4 regions of the Streptomyces sp. NPDC031379 genome follow, and region 2 is predicted to be linked to each of the others. Evidence: riboswitches for the same ligand, from Rfam matches in the RefSeq annotation. Region 2 holds a riboswitch; each other region holds the start of a gene.

The links. A riboswitch is a leader RNA that binds a small molecule or an ion and turns the genes downstream of it on or off. The one in region 2 is predicted to bind cobalamin.
Region 1: another riboswitch for cobalamin. It lies ahead of ACZ5CW_RS06055 (CbtB domain-containing protein); the one in region 2 lies ahead of metE (5-methyltetrahydropteroyltriglutamate--homocysteine S-methyltransferase).
Region 3: another riboswitch for cobalamin. It lies ahead of ACZ5CW_RS25050 (cobalamin biosynthesis protein); the one in region 2 lies ahead of metE (5-methyltetrahydropteroyltriglutamate--homocysteine S-methyltransferase).
Region 4: another riboswitch for cobalamin. It lies ahead of nicT (Nickel transporter NicT); the one in region 2 lies ahead of metE (5-methyltetrahydropteroyltriglutamate--homocysteine S-methyltransferase).

The regions. Positions count from the first base shown of each region.
Region 1 is NZ_JBVIIT010000003.1:246,133-248,960, forward strand. Features, by position in the region: gene ACZ5CW_RS06050 (CbtA family protein) at 67-819, opposite strand; gene ACZ5CW_RS06055 (CbtB domain-containing protein) at 841-1,062, opposite strand; cobalamin riboswitch at 1,099-1,244, opposite strand; gene ACZ5CW_RS06060 (SpoIIE family protein phosphatase) at 1,334-2,828, opposite strand, start outside.
Region 2 is NZ_JBVIIT010000030.1:30,047-32,874, forward strand. Features, by position in the region: gene metE (5-methyltetrahydropteroyltriglutamate--homocysteine S-methyltransferase) at 1-1,842, opposite strand, end outside; cobalamin riboswitch at 1,997-2,215, opposite strand; gene ACZ5CW_RS34565 (GAF and ANTAR domain-containing protein) at 2,439-2,828, shown strand, end outside.
Region 3 is NZ_JBVIIT010000018.1:64,648-67,475, reverse strand. Features, by position in the region: gene ACZ5CW_RS25055 (cobyric acid synthase) at 1-606, opposite strand, end outside; gene ACZ5CW_RS25050 (cobalamin biosynthesis protein) at 623-1,567, opposite strand; cobalamin riboswitch at 1,666-1,807, opposite strand; gene ACZ5CW_RS25045 (hypothetical protein) at 1,952-2,179, opposite strand; gene ACZ5CW_RS25040 (inorganic phosphate transporter) at 2,210-2,828, opposite strand, start outside.
Region 4 is NZ_JBVIIT010000027.1:93,861-96,688, forward strand. Features, by position in the region: gene ACZ5CW_RS33265 (glycosyltransferase family 2 protein) at 1-75, opposite strand, end outside; gene nicT (Nickel transporter NicT) at 246-1,355, opposite strand; cobalamin riboswitch at 1,383-1,570, opposite strand; gene ACZ5CW_RS33275 (ArsR/SmtB family transcription factor) at 1,650-2,006, shown strand; gene ACZ5CW_RS33280 (hypothetical protein) at 2,156-2,572, shown strand; gene ACZ5CW_RS33285 (hypothetical protein) at 2,676-2,828, opposite strand, start outside.

The DNA of each region.
Region 1 (2,828 bases), on a different contig from region 2:
AGGTGCCCCGAGAACGCGAGAGGGCCCCCCGATGGTTCCGAGGGGCCCTTCCGTGTCCCAAAACCGTCAGTTCGGGGCGGGAACTGTCCGCCCGGACGGTGCTGTCACGGGCTTGGGGTTCAGCTGCCGCTCGGCCAACTCACCGAAGAGCAGCCCGAATCCGCCCCACAGGACGCTCTGGATGGCCAGTGCGGACAGGCGGAACCGCCACAGCAGGGTGGCCGGGAAGTGCTCCGGCACCTCGTTGACGGCCGGCAGGAACGCGTAGGCCAGACCGATCGCGGCGGCGAAGGCGGCCACCGCGGCCACGGTCGCCCACCAGGTGCCCAGTCGGGGCGCCAGGCGCTTGCCCAGGATGGTCGCGGCGACCGCGAGGAGGACGCTGAGCAGCATCATCAGGAAGTACAGGGCGGTCCGCTCGCCGATGGTGTCGGGGTCGCCGACCGACGGCGGGTTGGCCGGGTACTTCAGGAACGGGATCACGTACACGGCGAGCAGTGCGCAGCCGGACAGCAGCAGCGCGGTCGCTCGCGGGGAGAAGCGGCCCACGCGGCCCAGCGCGAAGCAGAAGGCCAGCGCCGCGATGCCGCCGAAGGCGACCCCGTAGACGAGGACACCGGTGGCGAGACCGGCGGTGGACTGCAGGGAACGGGAGACGACCTCCATCTCGTGCTCATGGGAGTGGGCGTCCTCGAAGCTGATCGCCTTGTCGACGTTCGGCTCACCGAGGAGGTAGGAGACGATCAGGGCGAGAACGCCGGCGGCCAGGCCGGCGAGCATGCCCCGCACGAGGAGGTTTCTTACCGATGCGGAGTTCATGGGCGTGCGGCGTCCCTCGCGTCAGTGGCAGGGGAAGCCGAGCAGGTGACGGGCGTCGTGCACCCACTCGTGGACGTCCGTGCCGTTGAACACGGAGGTGGCGCCCTGCTCGGCGCCGACGAAGTACAGCAGGATCAGCATCAGGACGCCGAAGAAGACCGCCCAGGGGGCGATGGCCTTCAGCGGCAGCTTGGCGGGGATGGCGGGAGTGGTGGCTGTCGGCTGGGCGACGGTCTGCGCCATGGCAGAACCTCCTCCGGGAGTTCGCGTCCCATGTCGGTGGTGCAGTGGACGACGGCCACGGGTCTGACTCACGAGACGCCCGCAAAGGCGTCTCGCACACAGTGGCGCGACCGTGCCGGATTCCCACCGGCTTCCGTCTCGCCGTCGTCGATATCGGACAGACCGTACCGTGCGGCGGGTACCCCGCCAAGACCGCGCCGGGCGGCGTGATCTTCCTCTCGCGCCGGGCAGCGGCCCGCGAACGGCGCCAGGTCCGGGTTCGGCGTCCCGGTCAGGACCCGCCGGCGGCCGACAGCGGCTGTGCGCGGGCGATGAGCAGGGCGACGTCGTCGTGGTCGGCGGGGTGCCTGAGCCGCTGCAGGAGCCGGTCGCAGGTCTCCTCTGCCGAGCGGTACGGCGGTGACAGCAAACGCAGGAGGTCTTCCAGGCGTTCGTCGATGGGGTCGTGGCGGGTCTCGACCAGTCCGTCGGTGTAGAGGACCAGTTGGTCGCCGGGTCGCAGGTCGAGGGTGGTGGCCTCGAAGGGCACGCCGCCGACTCCCAGCGGAATACCGGTGGGCAGGTCGAGGAGTTCGGCCGGCCGGCCGTCCCGGACCAGCACCGGGGGCAGATGGCCGGCGGACGCCACGTGCAGGCGGCAGCGGTGCGGGTCGTAGACCGCGTAGACGCAGGTGGCGATGTAGGGGTCCAGACCGCGCGTGATCTTGTCGAGGTGCGTGAGGATCCGGGCCGGGTCGAGGTCGAGGTCGGCGAGGGTGGAGGTGGCGGTGCGCAGGCGGCCCATCGCGGTGGCGGCCGGGATACCGCTGCCCATGACGTCGCCCACGGTGAGCGCGGTCCGGTCACCGTCGAGCGGGATGACGTCGTACCAGTCGCCGCCGACCTCGCTGAAGGCCTGGGCGGGCCGGTAGCGGGCGGCGACCTCGAGACCGGGGTGACGCGGCGAGAGTTGCGGAAGCAGGCTGCGCTGGAGGGTTTCGGCGGCGCTGCGGATGTGCTGGTGCAGGACGGCGTTGTCGATGCTCAGCGCGGCGGACGCGGCCAGCTCGCAGGCGAGGGTGAGGTCGTCCTCGTCGAACGGCAGGGGGTTGCGGGCTCTGGCCAGCCCCATGACCCCGATGACCTGTCCGCGGGCGATGAGGGGAACCGCCATGTCGGTGTGGACACCGGCCCGGGCGAGCAGACGGGCGGCGGCGGGGTCGGCGGCGACCCGGGTGAGGTCGCCGCTCTCCAGGTGGGTGATCAGCTGGGGGCGGCCGGTGCGGATGCAGTGGGCCGCCGGGTGGTCGGCGTGGTAGGTGGTGAGGCGGCCGGGCGGAACGATCGCCTGAGCGGCGTCGGTGGGGTAGGCGGTCTTCACGGCCAGGGCGCGGAACATCGCCAGTCCCTCGCCCACGTCCGGGCGCCCCGTCTGCAGCACGGAGTCCAGGAGGTCCACGGCGGCCATGTCGGCCAGGTCGGGCACGAGGACGTCGGCCAGTTCCTGGGCGGTCCGCTCCACCTCCAGGGTGGTGCCGATGCGGGCCGAACCGGTGGCCACCAGGCGCAGGCGCTCCTGGGCCCGGTCGGCCTTTCTCGCCGCCTGGTACCGGTCGGTGACGTCCACCACCACGCTGGCGAGACCCAGCGGCTCCCCGTGGTGGTCCTCCAGCCGGTAGTACGACACCGCCCAGGCGTGGTCATGGTCGGGGTCGGCGCGCGTACGGCCCACCACCTGCTGGTCCACCACGGGGACACCGGTCTCCAGGACCTTGCGCATCGTGCTC
Region 2 (2,828 bases):
GTCGACCTGGATGACCGAAGTGCCCGCCGCCTCCAGGTCGTTCACCTCGTCCCGCAGGGCGAGGGCGACCTGGCGGGCGGTGTCGGCGAGGGGCTGGTCGTCGCGGACGAAGGACCAGGCGAGCATGGTGACGGGGCCGGTGAGCATGCCCTTGACGGGGCGGCCGGTGAGGGACTGGGCGTACGTCGTCCAGCGCACGGTCATCGGCTCGGGGCGCGAGACGTCGCCGGCGAGGATCGGCGGGCGGACGTAACGGGTGCCGTAGGACTGGACCCAGCCGTGCCGGGTGGCGAGGTAGCCCGTGAGCTGCTCGGCGAAGTACTGGACCATGTCGTTGCGTTCGGCCTCCCCGTGCACCAGAACGTCCAGTCCGGCCTTCTCCTGGAAGGCGATCACCTCCTGGATCTCCGCCCGGATGCGGTCCTCGTAGCCGGCCGTGTCGATCCGTCCCGCGCGCAGGTCGGCCCGGGCGGTGCGCAGTTCGCCGGTCTGCGGGAAGGAGCCGATGGTGGTCGTGGGCAGCAGCGGCAGGCGCAGCTGGGCCCGCTGGGCGGCGGCCCGCTCGGGGTAGGGCTGGGAGCGGCGGGCGTCCGCCTCGGTGACGGCTGCGGTACGGGCGCGGACGGCGGGGTCGCGGGTGAGGGGTGAGGTCGCGCGGGAGGCCAGGTCGGCCCGGTTCGCCGCCAGTTCCGCGGTGATCGCGGCGGTGCCGTGGGACAGGCCCTTGGCGAGCGTGACGATCTCGGCGGTCTTCTGCCGGGCGAAGGCGAGCCAGCGCCGGATCTGCGGCTCGATGTCCCGCTCAGCCGCCGCGTCGAGGGGGACGTGCAGCAGGGAGCAGGAGGCGGACACGTCGACCCGGTCGGCCAGGCCGAGCAGGGTGCCGAGGGTGGCGAGGGACCTCCCCAGGTCGTTCACCCAGACGTTGCGGCCGCTGACCACGCCGGCGACCAGCCGCTTGCCGGGCAGTCCGCCGACGGCGGCGAGCGCGTCGAGGTGGGCGGCGGCCGTCTCCGTGAAGTCCAGGGCGAGCCCTTCGACCGGCGCCTTGGCGAGCATCGGCAGGGCCTCGCCGAGGCGGTCGAAGTAGGAGGCGACCAGCAGTTTGGGCCGGTCCGTGAGGGTGCCGAGGCCGTGGTAGGCGCGGGCCGCGGCGTTCAGCTCGGCCGGGGTGCGGTCCTGGACCAGCGCGGGCTCGTCGAGCTGGACCCACTCCGCGCCGGCCGCGCGCAGGTCGGCGAGCACCTCGGCATAGACGGGCAGCAGCCGGTCGAGCAGGGTGAGCGGGTCGAAGCCGCCGGCCACGCCGGGGGCGGGCTTGGACAGCAGGAGGTAGGTGACGGGGCCCACGAGGACCGGCCGGGGCGTGAGCCCCAGGGCGAGGGCTTCCCCCAGTTCGGCGACCTGCTTGGCGGAGTCGGCCGTGAAGACGGTGTCCGGGCCCAGCTCCGGGACGAGATAGTGGTAGTTGGTGTCGAACCACTTGGTCATCTCCAGCGGCGCCGCGTCCTGGGTGCCGCGGGCCATCGCGAAGTACCCGGCGAGCGGGTCGGCGGCGACGGCCTCCCGGTGGCGTGCGGGGATCGCGCCGACCATGACGGTGGTGTCCAGGACATGGTCGTAGTACGAGAAGTCGCCGGTCGGGACCTCGTCGAGGCCGGCCTCGGCCAGCTGCCGCCAGTTGGCGCGGCGCAGTTCGGCCGCGGTCCGCCGGAGGGCGTCGGCGCCGACACGGCCCTGCCAGTAGCCCTCGACGGCCTTCTTCAGTTCCCGGCCCTGCCCCTGTCGGGGGTAGCCGTACACGGTGGCCCGTGCTGCCGCGGCTGCGGACGTGGTGGTCACGGAGATCTCCTTCGCGAGATGAATCCCTGAGATCCCGGGGACGGGACGAGAGCGCGAAGGGGTGACGTACCGGACGGCGGCGGCCCACGGCCGTTCCGTGCGGTGGTGTACGCCGACCCGCCCTCGAGGTCACCGGGATGTCCGCGTACGAGTGTTCGCACGCGGGCAGTTGGCAGGTCTTCGGACTCGCGGGCACGTCCTCACGAATGGAGGACACCTACTGGCCGTCGCTTCCCAGGCCCTCTCGGGCCCAGTGCGTATGACGGCGGTCGTTCCCGCTCACCGCTGCGGGGCAGTCCCGGATTCCCACCGGGTTCCCTCTTGCGACGCTCCCGCCTGGCGGACGGGGCGAACCAGCTGCACGGGTCAGCCTAGCGGGTGATGCCCGGTCGTGGCCGGGTATGCGCAACCCGGACCCGGCGCGGGCGGCCCGGCAGCCTCGTCCGGGCGGTTGCGCCGCCCTTCCGCCGCGCCGCGGGGCGGTCGAGCCGCGCGTCGTCGGCGCGGTGGGCGGATGCGATGGTAGGGAGTGGGCAGGAGACGGTGGGGAGTGGGCAGGCGACGTGGTGGACGGCGGCCGGGACTCAGGAGGCGCGATGGACTGGCGCACGTTCGCCGAACAGCTGGCGGCCTTTGCGCGCGACCTGCTGGCGCAGGACTCGGTGACCGCCACCCTGGAGCGGATCACCGCCTCCGCCACCCGGCTCGTCGCCGGCTGTGACGCGGCCGGCATCCTCATCCTGCACGGAAAGGGCGCGCGGACCCTCGCCCCGACCCACCAGCTCGTGATCGACAGCGACCGGCTGCAGGAACGCCTGCGAGAAGGCCCCTGCTTCGACGCGGCCCGCCGGCAGCAGGAGGAGCGGGTGTTCCGGATCGCCGACTTCCGGACCGAGCAGCCGCGCTGGCCCGCCTACGTGACCCGGGCCCGGGAGCTGGGCCTCGGCAGCATGATGGGCTTCCTGCTCTTCACCGAGGACGAGGAC
Region 3 (2,828 bases), on a different contig from region 2:
ATCGCCCCGGAACTTGTTCACCAGGAACCCGGCGACCCGTTCCTGGTCCTCGGGCGAGAGCAGGGCGACCGTGCCGAAGAAGGAGGCGAAGACGCCCCCGCGGTCGATGTCCCCCACCACCAGCACGGGCAGCCCCGCGCCCCGGGCGATGCCCATGTTGACGATGTCGGTCCGTCGCAGGTTGATCTCGGCCGGGCTCCCCGCCCCCTCACAGATCACCGCGTCATACGTGCCCCGCAACTCGGCCAGGCACTCCAGCACGGTGCCGAGCAGCCGCTGCTGCCGCCCACCGTGGTACCCGCGCGCGCTCATCTCGCCCACCGGCTTGCCCAGCAGCACCACCTGGCTGCTCTGCTCGCCACCGGGCTTGAGCAGCACCGGGTTCATCAGCGCGGTCGGCTCGACCCGGCAGGCCTGCGCCTGCATCGCCTGCGCCCGCCCGATCTCCGCGCCCTCCCTCGTCACGAACGAGTTGAGGGACATGTTCTGCGCCTTGAACGGCGCGACCTTCACACCCTGCCGCACCAGCCACCGGCAGATCCCGGCCGTCACGACGCTCTTGCCGGCGTCGGAGGTGGTGCCGGCGACGAGGAGACCCCCGTTCACTTCCCATGCCCCCCGTTCACTTCCCACGTCCCTTCACGAGTCGGCGCGCGGCGACCGTGACGCCGAGCGCGAGCAGGCCGACGCGGCGGGAGAGCCGCACGGCCCGGTCGATGTCGGTCACCTCGACGGCCCGCCCGGCTTCCCCGCCCAGCACGGGGCGGTGTTCGACCCGGCCGCCGTAGGAGAGCGTCCCGCCCAGGCGCACCCCGAGGGCGCCCGCGAAGGAGGCCTCCACGGGCCCGGCGTTCGGGCTCGGGTGCCGGGACGCGTCGGCCCGCCAGGCTCGTGCGGCACCCCGCGGATCGGGGCCGGCGCACACGGCGAGGACGGCGGTCAGCCGGGCCCCCGGCCAGCCGGCGAGGTCGTCGAGGCGGGCGGAGGCCCAGCCGAAGCGCCGGAACCGGCGGGACTTGTGACCGACCATCGCGTCGAGGGTGTTGACCGCACGGAACCCGAGCAGCCCCGGCACCCCGCCCACGGCACCCCACACCAGCGCGCCCACGACCGCGTCGGAGGTGTTCTCGGCGACCGACTCGACCACGGCCCGGGCGATCCCGTCGGCGTCCAGCGCCTGCGGGTCGCGGCCGCACAGATGGGGCAGCCGGGCGCGGGCCGCCTCGACGTCCCCGGCCTCCAGGGCACGCCCGATGGTGCGGGCCTCCCGGGCGAGCGAGGTGCCGCCGACGACCGCCCACGTGGCGGCGGCGGTCAGCGCGGCGGAGGCGGCGGGGGAGGGGCGTACGGCGCGTGCCGCCAGCGCGCCGAGCGCGGCGGCGCCACCGGCGCACACGGCGGTGTGCAGGGCGCCCCAGCCGCGGTGGTCGTGCCACAACACGCGTTCCACGGCCGCGGCCGCCCGGCCGAACGCGGCGACCGGGTGCCCCCGGCGTGGATCGCCGAGGAGCAGGTCACCGAGAAGACCGGCGGCGGCGCCGTACGCGTAGGAGCGATCGGCACCCATCGGCTCAGCCGGCCGTGGGTACAGGAGCGGGCCTGGTACGGGTCCTTCGGCAGCCGAGCATGGCGATCTAGGTCCTCACTCAGGGTGTCCGCGCCCTGGTTCGACGAGATTCGGCGGTGAGAGTTCCTGGCTCCCGGGGGTTCTTCCCCGGTCACAGTGGCGGGACCGCGCCGGATTCGCACCGGCTTCCTCTCTTGCCGCCGTACATGGCCTGGGCAGTCCACCACGCGCCCGGAACGGCCGTCAACTTGCTGTTGACCTGCGTGGGGAGAGTGTGCCGATCCCCACACCGTGGGGCGGGCGGGCATGCCAGAGGCTCCCCTTCGCAACAGCTGGAGGGGAGCCTCGGAGTGCTCGGTCAGGCCTGCGCCGACGGACGCCGGGTCAGGCCTTGCCGACGATCAGGTAGATGCCGTACGCCACCGCCGCCGCGCAGGCCGCGAAGCAGACGTAGGCGCCGGTGACGGCGAGGGTCGCGGAGCCGCCCTGGGCCGCGGCCTTCTCGCGCCGCGACAGACCGTTGATGCCGAGGGTGAACAGGGCCACCAGGCCCACCGTGAACACGAGGCTGACGCCGAAGACGGAACCGAGGGCCGCCCAGTCGATCTTCATGATGCTTCCTTGGTGAACGAGTGCTCGGGGTCAGACCGCGGCGGCCGGCGGGGCCGCCGGGGCGGCGGGGGCCGGTTCGGCGACGGGGGCGGGGATGGTGGCCGTCAGGCCCTCGGTGACCGTGCCCACCGGGGGCGGGGTCACGGCGGCGATGGCGGTGGTCACCACGCCGGCCGGCTCCTCGGTCTCGGTGACGACGTTGGTGTGGTCGACGACCTCGCGGCGGGAGATCTTCCAGATCGCGGCGCTGGCGGCGATCAGGAAGACGGCGACGGCGGCGGTGCCCCAGTCACCCAGGTCGGTGACGGACTCGGCGCCCGCGCCCACCAGGGCGGCGGCCGGCAGGGTCAGCGCCCAGGCGGCGAACATGCGGGTCGCGGTGGACCAGCGGACCACACCGCCCTTGCGGCCCAGACCGGCGCCCATCACCGAGCCCGAGACGACATGGGTGGTGGAGAGGGAGAAGCCGAGGTGGGAGGAGGCCAGGATGGCGGTCGCGGCGCTGGTCTGGGCGGCGAAGCCCTGGCGCGGCTCCAGGTCGGTCAGGCCCTTGCCCATGGTGCGGATGATGCGCCAGCCGCCGATGTAGGTGCCGAGCGCGATCGCCAGGCCGGCGGAGAGGATCACCCAGGTGGGAGGGTTCGAGCCG
Region 4 (2,828 bases), on a different contig from region 2:
CTCCAGCAGGGCGTCGACCTCGGCGGGCCGGTTGCCCATGGTCACCACGGCGACGGCGATCCTCGGCTCCACCACGTCCCTCACCCCATCCGGCCGACGGCGGCGCCGCGCCTCGACCGCGCGGCGCCCGCCGTTCACCAAGATGTTGCCTCACGTCCGCGGGTTCATCTGACGCCACTTCACTTTGCGGCACCTTTGCTCCGGTTTTGTCCGCGGCGAAGGAGCGGCCTCGCGGGCCGGTCCCCTCAGCTCGTGTCGGTGGCGCGGACGGCCCAGCGCTCCTCGACCTTGGCGAGGCGCCAGTACCCGATGGCCACGGCCCACACGACCACGAACAGGCCGACGATGACGTAGCCCACGTTGTCCAGGTCCAGGGCTGCGATCCAGTCCGTGACGCCGTCGTGCAGACCGAGCTTGTCGTGCAGCACGCCGACCAGCTCGATCGTGCCGACGAAGAAGGCCACCGCGATGGACAGGCCGGTGATGGTGAGGTTGTAGAACACCTTCCGCACCGGGTTGGAGAAGGCCCACTGGTAGGCGAAGTTCATGAACGTGCCGTCGAGGGTGTCGAACAGGCTCATGCCGGCCGCGAACAGCAGCGGCAGGCACAGCACGGCGTACCACGGGAGACCGGCGGCGGCCCCGTTGCCGGCCAGGGCGAGGAGCAGGACCTCCGTCGTGGTGTCGAAGCCGATGCCGAAGAGGAAGCCGAGCGGGAACATCTGGCCGGGGCGGCGGATGGACTTGGTGAGCCGGCCGAGGACACGGTTCATGAAGCCGCGGGAGTCGAGGTGGGCCTCAAGCTCCGCCTCGTCGTAGTGCCCGGCGCGCATCGCCTTGAACACCCGCAGAATGCCGAAGAGCGCGACCAGGTTGAGGGCGGCGATGAGGTACAGGAAGCTGCCGGAGACCGTGGTGCCGACGGTGCCGAGGACCTGGTGGGTCCGCGAGCCGTCGTTCATCAGGGTGCCGGCGAGCTTCGCGCCGCCGGCGACCAGCGCGGCCATGACGACCACCACGCTGGAGTGCCCCAGCGCGAACCAGAAGCCCACCGACACCGGCCGCTTGCCGTCGGCCATCAGCTTGCGGGTGGTGTTGTCGATCGCCGCGATGTGGTCCGCGTCGAAGGCGTGCCGCATGCCCAGCGTGTACGCCGTGATGCCGAGGCCGAGACCGAACGCCTTGGTGCCGACCTCGTAGTGACGGGGGATCACGAGCAGGAACAGGATGCCGAACGCGACCACGTGCAGGGCGACGATCACGGCCAGGAGACCCGCGGTACGGACGGTGTCCTCGCGGCGCCAGCGGAAGGACGGGGCGGCGGCCGTTTCGGGCACGCCTTCGGACACGGTCATGCGTTCACGCTCCAGCACCTCGTGGATCAGCTTCGTGATGCCGTGGCCGGTCTCCTGGCTGACGGGTCGACGCGCCCGCCCCTGCCTTCCCGGCCGTGCGGCCAGTGGCGTGTAGGGGGCGGGAACTTCCCGATCACAGTGGCGAGGGCCGCTCCGGATTGAGCCCCTGAGGGCTGTCACCGGTCTTCCCGAACACCACGGCCCGCTCACACTAGGCGGCGGTGGGTAGCGGCTGCAAGGCTGCACAACTGAACAGATATGGAGGCCAGGGCCGCCGGCTGCGATGATGGGGCCATGCATCTCGTCCCCGTGGAACGTGCCGGGCAGCGCACCATCGACGGCCATCGGGTCTGCGACGCCATCGCCGCCGTAGGCGAGCCGGAGCGGGTACGCGCCTGGGCCGACCGCTTCTCGCTGCTCTCCGATCCCGGACGCCTGTCCCTGCTGCTCGCGCTCCACGAGGCCGGCCCGATCGCCGTCTCCGACCTCGCCGTCGCCACCGGGATGAGGGACACCGCCGTCTCCCAGGCGCTGCGCCTGCTGCGGGCCGCGGGCGTCGTCGAGGGCCGCAAGGACGGCCGCGTCGTGCGCTACCGACTGGTCGACGAATCGATCTCCGAACTGCTGAAGCACTGCGCCGCACGCGACTGACACGCCACCGGCCACCGCGGGCAGCCGGGCCCCACCCCCCTGGGGGCACAACCACCCTTCTATAGAGTGACCATGACTGATCGTCACCGCTGCCGGTGAAACGAAGCAGCGTCTCGGCGATCCGCAGTACACGGAAACAGGGGAACCACATGGGCCTGATACACAAGCGCGTCGGCACGATCCTCGGCATGGGCGCGATGCTCGTCGGCGCGGCGCTCACCACCGGGGCCGGCACCGCCAGCGCCATGGACCCGGACGGGTCGTACACCATCACCATCCACAACTCCAAGGGAACGGTGATCGGGTACGCCCGCTGGAACGCCGACCCGCAGCCCGCCCCGAACATCCCGGGCGACGCCCTCATCGCCAAGGACGTCTACGCCGACGGCCTGGGCATCCAGGCGGAACTCAGCAACGGCCGCGTCGCCTCCACCCTGGGCCACGACTCCCCCTACACGAAGATCGTCCCCGGCAACCTCCCCGAGGGCACGGCGTACAAGCTGCGGGGATGCATCGTGACCAGCACCTACCGGGAGTGCTCGCCCTGGCACGACGTCCGCGCCTGAGCCGCGAGCCGAGAAGACCCCGGGCCGGATGTGATCCGACCTGGGGTCTCCATGGAACCGCTTTCGGGGCCAGGTGCACGCGACCTGTCCGTGAAGCCGGATTCTAGTAGAAGAGAATCAGGCCCCCGATGGCGGTAAATATGACTTCTCCGGCCTGCTGGGGAGGGTTTGCGTTGGCGACGGCGACGGCCTGCTCGGGGTTGGCGTAAATTCCGTTCCAACGCCAGCGCTGTCCCTCGGCGAGAGCTGCTGAGCG